3 regions of the Aminobacter aminovorans genome follow, and region 3 is predicted to be linked to each of the others. Evidence: riboswitches for the same ligand, from Rfam matches in the RefSeq annotation. Region 3 holds a riboswitch; each other region holds the start of a gene.
What was found. Region 3 has a riboswitch for cobalamin ahead of DY201_RS12755 (DUF1636 family protein). Riboswitches for the same ligand answer to the same signal wherever they lie in the genome.
Positions count from the first base shown of each region.

Region 1 (3,268 bases), 540 kb from region 3:
TCGCCATGATGTTCGTCCTCGGCAACCTGCTCTGCGCCATCGCCCCCACCTACTGGACGCTGATGATCGCCCGCGTCATCACCGCCTTTGGTCACGGCGCCTTCTTCGGCATCGGCTCGGTGGTGGCGGCGAGCCTCGTTCCTGCCAACAAGCGCGCCAGCGCGATTGCCCTGATGTTTGCCGGCCTGACGCTCGCCAACATTCTCGGCGTCCCCGGCGGCACGGCACTCGGCGAAGCCTATGGCTGGCGCGCAACCTTCTTTGCCGTCGTCGTCATCGGCCTGCTCTCGGTGGCGGCCATCGCCTGGCTGGTCCCTGCGGGCGTCGCCCCTCCCGGCAAGGGTGGCGTCGCCGGCGAGGTCAAGGTGCTGGGCAAGCTCCAGGTGTGGCTCGCCATGATCATCTCGGCGCTCGCCTCGGGCAGCCTGTTTGCGGTCTTCACCTACATCAAGCCGATCCTGACCGACGTCAGCGGCCTCTCTGTTGAATCGGTCACCTGGGTGTTGTTGCTGTTCGGCGGTGGCATGACGATCGGCAACATCATCGGCGGCAAGCTGGCCGACTGGAAGCTGATGCCCACAGCCATCGGCGCGCTGGTGGTGATGGCGGCGATCCACGTCGCCTTCGCCGAACTCAGCTCTTCGGCGCCCGCCGCGATCCTGCTCGTCTTCATGTGGGGCGTTATCACCTTCGTCATCGTGCCACCGATGCAGATGCGCGTCGTCGAAACCGCTTCGGAGGCACCGAACCTCGCGGCCACCCTCAACCAGGGCGCCTTCAACGCCGGCAACGCCGCCGGCGCCTGGGCCGGTGGTGCGGCGATTTCGATGGGCGTGAGCTATGCCGACCTGCCCTTCGTCGGCGCGGCCATCGCACTGTCTGCCTTCGGCGTCGCGCTCATTTCCTTCGCGCTCGACCGGCGTGACGCAATTCAGCAGCCGGCATGACGCTTTAGCCCCCGCATGACGCTTTAGCGCCCGGCATGACGCTTTAGCGATTGTCAGCAACCCGTCGCTGCTGTAGCCACGACAGCGATGGTTCCTGCTATCCGGTTCGGGCAGCAGGTTAAATGGGAACACGGTGAGACGTCCCTGACGCGAAACCGTGGCTGCCCCCGCAACTGTGAGCGGATAGCAATTCGGAAACATGCCACTGGCCGAAAGGCCGGGAAGGCTCCGAGGCGCGATCACCCGCAAGCCAGGAGACCTGCCATCATCCGATTAACTCAACCGGCCGGGGTGTGCCGCGGAGATGATGATGGTTGCGACTGCCTTTTTCAGTACCGGCGCGCTCACCGGATCGTTCTGCCACCTCCGCCCGATCGCGGAGACAGGGCATGCTCGATCGCGTCCACGCCGCTAGCCACCTCGTAGGCACCACCCCGGCACTGCTCGAACTAGACGGCGTCAGCTGGGGACCACGCGTCTCGCAGCCTATTCTCGAACCGGTCAGCCTTGCAGTTGCTCCTGGCGAATTGCTTGCCATCGTCGGCCCCAACGGCGCTGGCAAGTCGAGCCTGTTGCGCTGCCTCTACCGCTATCACAAGCCGACGACGGGCACTGTCCGCCTCGACGGCACCGACATCTGGAAGATGAAGCCGCGCGACTGCGCCCGCCGTATCGCAACAGTGCTTCAGGAGAGCGCTTCCGACTTCGGCCTGACGGTCGCCGAGATCATCGAGCTTGGCCTGACCCCGCATGTCACGAGCTTCGGCACCAGCGACGACGACTACATCAAGGTCGAGGCAGCCCTCGCCCTACTCGGTCTCACCGCGCTGGCGGCGCGCGATTTCGGATCGCTGTCCGGCGGCGAAAAGCAGCGCGTAATGATTGCGCGGGCGCTTGTACAGAAGCCAGACCTTCTTGTCCTCGACGAGCCGACCAACCATCTCGACATCCGCCACCAGCTCGAGGTGCTGGAACTGCTCGGCAATCTCGGCTGCACGGTCGTCGTCTCCCTGCATGACCTGGCGCTCGCCTCCGCTCATGCCGACCGCGTGCTGGTGATGGACGCCGGCCGCGCGGTGGCCTGTGGTGCGCCGGCCGACATACTGACGCCAGAGCGCATCCGTGACAGCTTTTCCGTCGGTGCCACCCTCGACGACCATCCGGTCACCGGGCGCCCGCGCTTTTCCTTCCACCTCGAACGCTGAACATCAAAAGGAGCCTTCATGCGCCTGCCCATCATCGCCGCCGCTCTGCTCGCCACCTGCGCCTCGTCATTGGCCAGCGGCTTCCCCGTAACCGTCAAGAGCTGCAATCGTGACGTGACCTTCGAGGCAGCCCCCAAGCGTGCCGTCTCGCATGACGTCAACCTGACCGAGATGATGCTGGTGCTCGGCCTTGCCGACCATATGGTCGGCTATTCCGGCATCTCGGGCTGGAAGACCTTGGACGAGAACCTGCGCAAGGGCGTCGGCGAATTGCCCGAACTCGCGCCGAAATATGTCACCAAGGAAGTGCTGCTCGGCGTCGACACCGACCTGTTCTTCGCCGGCTGGAACTACGGCATGAAGGTCGGCGGCGACGTCACGCCCGACACGCTCGCGCCCTTCAACATCGCGGTCTACGAACTGACCGAGAGTTGCATCCACATCATGAAGAAGGACAAGTCGTCGCTTCAGGACGTCTATGCCGACCTGCTCAATCTCGGCGCCATCTTCGGCGTGCGGGAGAAGGCGGCAGCACTGGTAACGGGCTACGAGAAGGAACTCGCCGACTTCCAGGCGTCGCTGCCCAAGCTCGACAAGCCGGTCAACGTGTTCCTCTACGATTCCGGCGAGCAGAAGCCCTTCACCGCCGGCCGCTACGCCATGCCGACTGCGATCATCGAGGCTGCAGGCGGCAAGAACATCACCGACGACGTCGAGTCGAGCTGGGTCGAGATCGGCTGGGAACCGGTCATCGAGCGCAACCCCGACATGGTGGTGATCGTCAACTACGGCGAGGTGACAGCCGAGCAGAAGATCGAGTTCATGCGCACCAACCCGGCCTTCAAGGATATCGAGGCGGTCAAGAACAACCGCTTCTTCGTGCTCGAATACAACGAGGCGACGCCGGGACCGCGCAACATCGCGGCGATCAAGCGGCTGGCCGCCGCGATGCGGGCCGACTGACACATGTCGCACCGCCACCTCGTCGCCGGGCCGCGGCACGTCCTCATCCACGCCATGCCGGCCCTGATTCCGGGGCTCGCAGTGGTGCTCGTCGCAAGCATGGTCATCGCCGTCGGCATCGGCCCGGTGGCGATCCCGCTGGAGACGGTGTGG
Region 1 is NZ_UFSM01000001.1:2,068,521-2,071,788, reverse strand. It holds gene DY201_RS10130 (MFS transporter) at 1-947, shown strand, start outside; cobalamin riboswitch at 1,019-1,228, shown strand; gene DY201_RS10125 (ABC transporter ATP-binding protein) at 1,337-2,152, shown strand; gene DY201_RS10120 (ABC transporter substrate-binding protein) at 2,171-3,115, shown strand; gene DY201_RS10115 (FecCD family ABC transporter permease) at 3,170-3,268, shown strand, end outside.
Region 1: linked by a shared signal. The riboswitch ahead of DY201_RS10125 (ABC transporter ATP-binding protein) and the one ahead of DY201_RS12755 (DUF1636 family protein) in region 3 are both predicted to bind cobalamin.

Region 2 (3,268 bases), on a different contig from region 3:
ACATAGGCGGGACGCTGCTCGAACTGGACATTGGCATCCATGTCGGCCTCGCCCGACTGCATGGCCAGATAGCGGGTCTGCGGATCGACCACGAAACGGGCTTCGAGCCGTTGGAGTTTGGGCTGCTCGCCCCAGTAGCCTTCGAACGGCTCGGCTACGACGAGTTCGCCGGGGACAAACTCGGTCGGCTTGAAGTAACCTGAGAGGTCGGCTTCCAGCGCATATCGGTCACCAAGTTCTTCGGCACGCGCGGCATTGTGTACGGCGATCGTAACTGTCTTGAACAGGAATGCCGGGTCGGGCTTTTCGGTGCGGATTTCAAGCGTGGTCGGGCCCACCGCCTTGAACGTCGCGCCACGCAAGATCGAAGCCGCGCGGGTGTTCTTGGCCTGATGTCGCTCAAAGGATGCCTGCACGGAAGCAGCATCGACGGGCGCGCCGCTCCAGAACTTGGCGTTCGGCTGCAATTCGATCCGCCACAAGGTTGGTTCCACCAGTTCCCAGCTTTTCGCAAGCGCCGGGATCAGATCCGCGCCGTCGAGCGTCGCGTGAACAAGCGGCTCCGCGAAACCATTGTTGATGATCCGCTGGGCATCGATGTTGATGGGGTCGAGCGAGCGCGGCATGTTTGCGGTGACGAGGCGCAAGACCTGCTCCTCGGCAGGCGCGGCCTCCTGGGCGAAAGCAGGCAGGGTGAAGGTGGACCATGCGATGGCCAGCGCGGCCAATGCGCTCCGCGAAAGGACGTTCATCTTACTCTCCTTTGGATGAGGAACTGTTGATCACCGGACGCAGCCGCTGCTTGCGGCCTGTCGGCTCATAGGCGAAATCATGGACGACGCTGCCGCCCAGCAGATGCTCTTCAACGATGCGGTCGACCGCCGTCTCCGTGACGCCGCCATAGTAGGTGCCTTCCGGATAGACCTGGAGCACGGGCGCGAGATTGCAGGGGCCAAGACAGGTCGCCTTCGCTGTCATCGTGCCTTCGCCAGTCATCCGAAGCTTGCGGCTTTCCTGCAGATTGCGGAGGTGGCCCCAGATCGCGTGCGCACCCGCCGCATTGCAGGCGCCGCCCTCGCAGACCAGGACCCGACGCTTTTGCGCTGGCACCAGCGATCCTTCCAGCTTCACGTGATCATCCGGTGGAACCGCAGGCTCGGCGGCCGCGCCGTTGATGAGAGCACCGAGCAGCGGTTCGAAATGGAGGCTCTGGGCGATATCACGAGATATGCGGACCGGCGGCCATCGACCGGGATGTTCGGACTGCCAGCGCTTCAGCGAGCGCGTAATCCAGTTCAGGAAGCTCGGCTCCAGCGGAAGGACAAGCGGCACCACAAGGATCGCGTCATAGGGGCCGCCGCGGAGCGACAGGAGTGCGTCGCGCAGCGAGGGTTGACCCTGTTCGGAGTAGCAAGCCATCGCCGCCGCCACTCCTGGCAGCATGGCAGCCATCGTCGCTATGCGCTGCATCTCCGCATGCGGAGCCGCCGCAAACGCAGACTTTGCCACCAACAGTACGGCCTGTCCGGACGCGACTTTGTCCGGGCTGAGCTGGTGCGAAAGAGAGAAATCTACTTCCAACGAAAAATCCCCGACCTGATGCGGACGGGGATACGGAAACGTGGCCGCGCGAGCATGCCAAAGGCAGCTGCGACAGCGCGCGCTCCTGTGGCACACCCCGACCACGGAACCAAAAGCAGTCAGGCAGGTCTCCTGGCTCGCGGTTCATCGCTGCTTCGCCTGTCTTCCCGGCACCTAAGTGCCAGTGACGTCGTTGGCGTAACAACTCGCCGCTTACAGTTGCGGGACAGCTCCGGTTTCGCACCGGATTCCCTCTTAGCTGTCACGTCGGCGCAAACCGCCGCGACAGAACCTTGACCGGCGCAACCTATCGGTGTCAGCCCTCAAGTCAATCCCGTCGGTCAGGCATTTTCCCTGCAAGGCCGAAAGAAAACAGAATGTATTGTCAGTCGACGATTACTGCCCTGTTCACACAGTCAGGCAGGTAGCTCTGCAGCCGAGTAGTTCTGGCGATCCTGATTTGCCGACAGGTCAGCGACGTGGCAGGGATCACAGGGAAAACCGCGCGGCCATCTTTAGCCCGCTATCGCCAGGGGAGCCTTTAACTTGCCTTGGCTACAAGCCAGACTGTGCAGAAGTAACCCAAGGTGGCTGCGGTTGCGGTCAAGGCAGTCCCCCACATCATGTCGACGACACTGACCGAAACTGACCAGTTCTTGAGCGTGGCCAGGTTGGTCATGTCGTAAGTGCCATAGGCGACAAGCCCGAGCAGCGCGCCATTGACCAGTGCGGTCACCCAGCTTGCGCCGTTCACCGCCGGCATCACTGCGAAGTGGACCACACCGGCGACATAGACAAGGTAGAAGAGACCGGCGACGCCGAAATTGGGTTGCTCGAGAAGCAGGCTGCCGATCCGGTTGCGGTAAAAGCTGGTGGAAATGGTCGACAGCCAGATGAAGTCGATGCAGAAAAAGCCGACGGCGGTAGCGGCATAAGCGATGGCGTAGCTTGCGATCATCGGTGCACTTCTGCTGCTTGGGGCGCAGGCGCCCGATCAAATACCCAGGAGTGGCTGGATCGCCCGGACAATCCAGCTGCGGAACTTCAGTGGCGCGTCGGTGACGGCAAGACAGATGCAATCGCTGTCCGCAGTGGCGACGGGCTGATGCATCAGGCTTTCATCGGCATCTTCGATATCACCGCGGGAAAAGATGTTCTCGCCGTCAACGAAGCTGCCGCTGAGCACCAGTGTCAGCTCGCGGCCGCCATGGCTATGCTCAGGCACAGGCTTGCCTGCAGGAATGCGCAGCAGCCGTACCCTGGTCTCGCGCTCTCCGGTCCTGATAGGGATCTGATAGGCACCTCGTCCGAGTGGCCGCCATTTGAGCGCGTCGATGTCACTGCCGAGGTAGGAGCGCAGCGGCTCCGGCAAGCCATCGCCCTGGCCGGAAGCCGAGGTTTCGCGGCTGGCGAATGGAGGGGCCTTGGAGGGCTGCTCCAGACGCCTGCGCACGCTCGCCCATGCATCGTCGACGGAAGCATCGTGCGGCAGGCTATCCAGCAGTTCACCGCCGATGCCTTCGGCAACAGTCAAGCGGCGCCGGCAGGACGGGCAAAGGGCAAGGTGCGTGGCGACCGCGATACTCCAGCCTTCGGCCAGACTGCCGGCAGCATAGCTCAAGAGCAGATCGTCGCTGACATGGTGACGGATGGTCAAGACACTTCTCCAGAGCGGGCGAGCGCGGCC
Region 2 is NZ_UFSM01000002.1:366,666-369,933, forward strand. It holds gene DY201_RS26295 (ABC transporter substrate-binding protein) at 1-752, opposite strand, end outside; gene DY201_RS26300 ((2Fe-2S) ferredoxin domain-containing protein) at 754-1,452, opposite strand; cobalamin riboswitch at 1,688-1,892, opposite strand; gene DY201_RS26305 (DUF2177 family protein) at 2,123-2,539, opposite strand; gene DY201_RS26310 (ChrR family anti-sigma-E factor) at 2,576-3,238, opposite strand; gene DY201_RS26315 (sigma-70 family RNA polymerase sigma factor) at 3,235-3,268, opposite strand, start outside.
Region 2: linked by a shared signal. The riboswitch ahead of DY201_RS26300 ((2Fe-2S) ferredoxin domain-containing protein) and the one ahead of DY201_RS12755 (DUF1636 family protein) in region 3 are both predicted to bind cobalamin.

Region 3 (3,268 bases):
CATCGAGGGCGCCAAGGGTTCCGGCGGCTGGTGGGGCTGGAGCCAGGAAAAGCATGCCTTCGAATGGCTGTTCTGGGCCGGCCGCATCACCACCCATTCGCGGCGTGGCTTCGAACGCCTCTATGATCTGCCCGAGCGCGTGCTGCCGGCCGACATTTATGACCGTCCTGCTCCCCAGGCCGAGGATGCGCATCGCGATCTCTTGCGAATCTCCGCCCGCGCCCATGGCGTCGCAACCGGCATCTGCCTGCGCGACTATTTCCGCCTGTCGCCAGCCGACGTGAAAGGCCGGCTCGAAGAGCTGGTCGAAACCGGCGAACTGATTCCCGTCCGCGTCGAGGGCTGGGACCGGCAGGCCTATCTCCACGCCGATGCGCGCATTCCGCGCAAGATCCAGGCACGCGCCCTGCTTGCGCCCTTCGATCCGCTCGTCTTCGAGCGCACCCGTGCCGAGCAATTGTTCGGCTTCCGCTACCGCATCGAAATCTACACCCCGGCCGAGAAGCGCCAATACGGCTACTACGTCCTGCCCTTCCTTCTGGGCGAGCGCATCGTCGCCCGCATCGACCTGAAGGCCGACCGTCCGGCGGGTATCCTGCGCGTCCACGCCGCCTATGCAGAGCCCTGTGCGCCACCGGAAACCGCAGCCGAACTTTACGAAGAACTCCAGCAGATGTGCGACTGGCTCGGCCTCGAACGCATCGAGGTGACGCCCGCGGGCGATCTTGGATCCGGCCTGATGGATATGGCTACGCGACGCTTTGCGAGTGACAAGAACTCAACCGCGTAGCTCCTCACGCACCTGCATCAGCGCGAAGCCGAGGAGATTGTCGCCACGCCACTGAAGTGGATTGCTGGCGCGGTTGTCGTCTGCGGCAAGACCTATTCCCCAGACATTGTCGACGGGGCTTGCCTCGACCAGAACGGCACTTCCTGTATTGAGCAGAAATTCTCGCAAGGCCGGGTTCTGTCCGAATTTGTGACCGTTGCCTTCTGCGACGACGCCAAACTTCTCATCATCCCATCGGGCTGCATCAAAGCCGCGCACCTCTCTGCCCCACTGCTTTGCCTGCTTCGGGCTCTCGGTCTCCAGGATTCTGGACGCGATTTCATGATCTCCAAACAAGCGAGCCTTCTCGGCCATCATCCAATGCTCGACGGTTGGATAGGAGACAGCATCGACCGCGAAGGGAGCTGGCCACCATTGGCTGAGGCACGACGAGGTGATCTTCCCGTCCCTTGACGGCTGATGACCCCAAAAAAACAGGAACTCTATCTTCGCCTGGGCGAGATACCCTTCCTCAAGCTGCGCGCGATTTCGATACATGCGCGTATTTGAGAACGCCGGCTGCGCTTGTCAATCGACGTCCCATGTGCCGCCAAAAAAGACCGCTGCGACGGCGGCTGTCGCTCCATCACGTTGACTCCACCCCTCACCAAAGCCTAAATCGCCCACAGACGGTCCTTTGCCCGCAACGGCGAAGGCTAAGAGGGAATGCGGTGCGCGCCGGTGGCGTCAAATCCGCGGCTGTCCCCGCAACTGTGAGCGAAGAGCCAAGCTCGAAGACCACTGGGATTTTCCCGGGAAGGCGAGCGAAGGTGACGATCCGCAAGCCAGGAGACCTGCCGTCGTTGACATTGATCCGATCGCCTGGCGGGTGCCCCGGGCAAGGAGCCTGGATTTGGACTTCGACGACAACCTTCCGGTCGCATCAGCCGACGCATCCTGCGATGCAGCCGACGCGCGCTCATGCGACGTCACCATCCTCGTCTGCTCATCCTGCCGCGACGAAACCGGCTCGGACGCCCATCCGCGCGCCGGCGCCCAGCTTGCCGAGCACGCCCGCCTCGCCGCCAATGGCGAGATCGCCGTGCGCAGCGTCGAGTGCCTGGGCAACTGCAAGCGCCGCCTCAGCGCCGCCCTGATACGCGACGGCGCGTGGAGCTACGTCTTCGGCGATCTCAACACCATGTCGGGCGACGATCTCGTCGCCGGCGCAAGACTCTTCGCCACCTCGACCGACGGCCTGATCCCCTGGCGCGGCCGTCCAGATAGCCTCAAGCGCGGCCTCGTCGCGCGCATACCACCACTTGCTCTCATCAAGGAAGACCCATGACCGCCTCCGTCGAACGCGTTCCCTGCACCGTCGTCACCGGCTTTCTCGGCGCCGGCAAGACCACGCTGCTGCGCAACATCCTCGAGAACTCCAAGGGCAAGCGCCTCGCCATCATCGTCAACGAGTTCGGCGATGTCGGCATCGACGGCGAGATTCTCAAGGGCTGCGGCGTCGATGCCTGCCCGGAGGAAAACATCGTCGAACTGGCCAATGGCTGCATCTGCTGCACCGTCGCCGACGACTTTGTCCCTGCCCTCGACCAGATTCTGTCGCTTACTCCGAGAGTTGACCACATCCTGATCGAGACCTCGGGCCTGGCGCTGCCCAAGCCGCTGGTCCAGGCCTTCCAGTGGCCAACGGTCAAGAGCCGCGTGACGGTCGACGGCGTCATCGCCGTGGTCGATGGCCCCGCGCTGGCCGCAGGTAAAGTTGCCTCCGATATGGAAGCGCTCGCCGCCCAGCGCAGTGCGGACGATTCGCTCGACCACGACGACCCGGTCGAGGAAGTGTTCGAGGATCAGGTCGCCTGCGCCGACCTCATCATCCTGTCCAAGAGCGACCTGCTCGACGAAGCCGGTCACGCCCGCGCCACCGCCATCGTGCGCGAGCACCTGGCACGCGCCGTCAAGATCGTGCCGTCGGCGCATGGCAAGGTCGATCCGTCGGTGCTGCTCGGCCTCGGCCTCGCCGTCGAGGACGACATCGAAAACCGCAAGACCCATCACGACGGGGCGTTCGACCACGAGCATGACGACTTCGATACCTTCGTCATCGAGATCCCGTCGATCGCCAACCCCGACGAACTGGCGAAACGCGTCGCCACCGCCGCCGAAGAAGAGAATGTGTTGCGTGTAAAGGGCTTCGTCGACGTCGGCGGCAAGCCGATGCGCCTGCTCGTCCAGGCCGTCGGACCGCGCGTCAACCACTATTATGACCGCGCCTGGACCGCAGAGGACGACCGCCGCTCGCGCCTGGTCGTGATCGGCCTCAAGGGCCTCGACCGCCCGGCCATAGAGCGTATCCTGGTCGGCTGAACCGGACAGCCGGGATGCACATCCTCACCACCACCTCCGCCTCGCTCGATGACCTGATCGAGCCTGTCGACCTCAGGCAGAAGCCTGCGGATGTGGTGGCGCTGTCCTTCACCGACA
Region 3 is NZ_UFSM01000001.1:2,612,392-2,615,659, reverse strand. It holds gene DY201_RS12765 (winged helix-turn-helix domain-containing protein) at 1-790, shown strand, start outside; gene DY201_RS12760 (riboflavin biosynthesis intermediates N-glycosidase) at 779-1,327, opposite strand; cobalamin riboswitch at 1,443-1,645, shown strand; gene DY201_RS12755 (DUF1636 family protein) at 1,683-2,117, shown strand; gene cobW (cobalamin biosynthesis protein CobW) at 2,114-3,151, shown strand; gene cobN (cobaltochelatase subunit CobN) at 3,166-3,268, shown strand, end outside.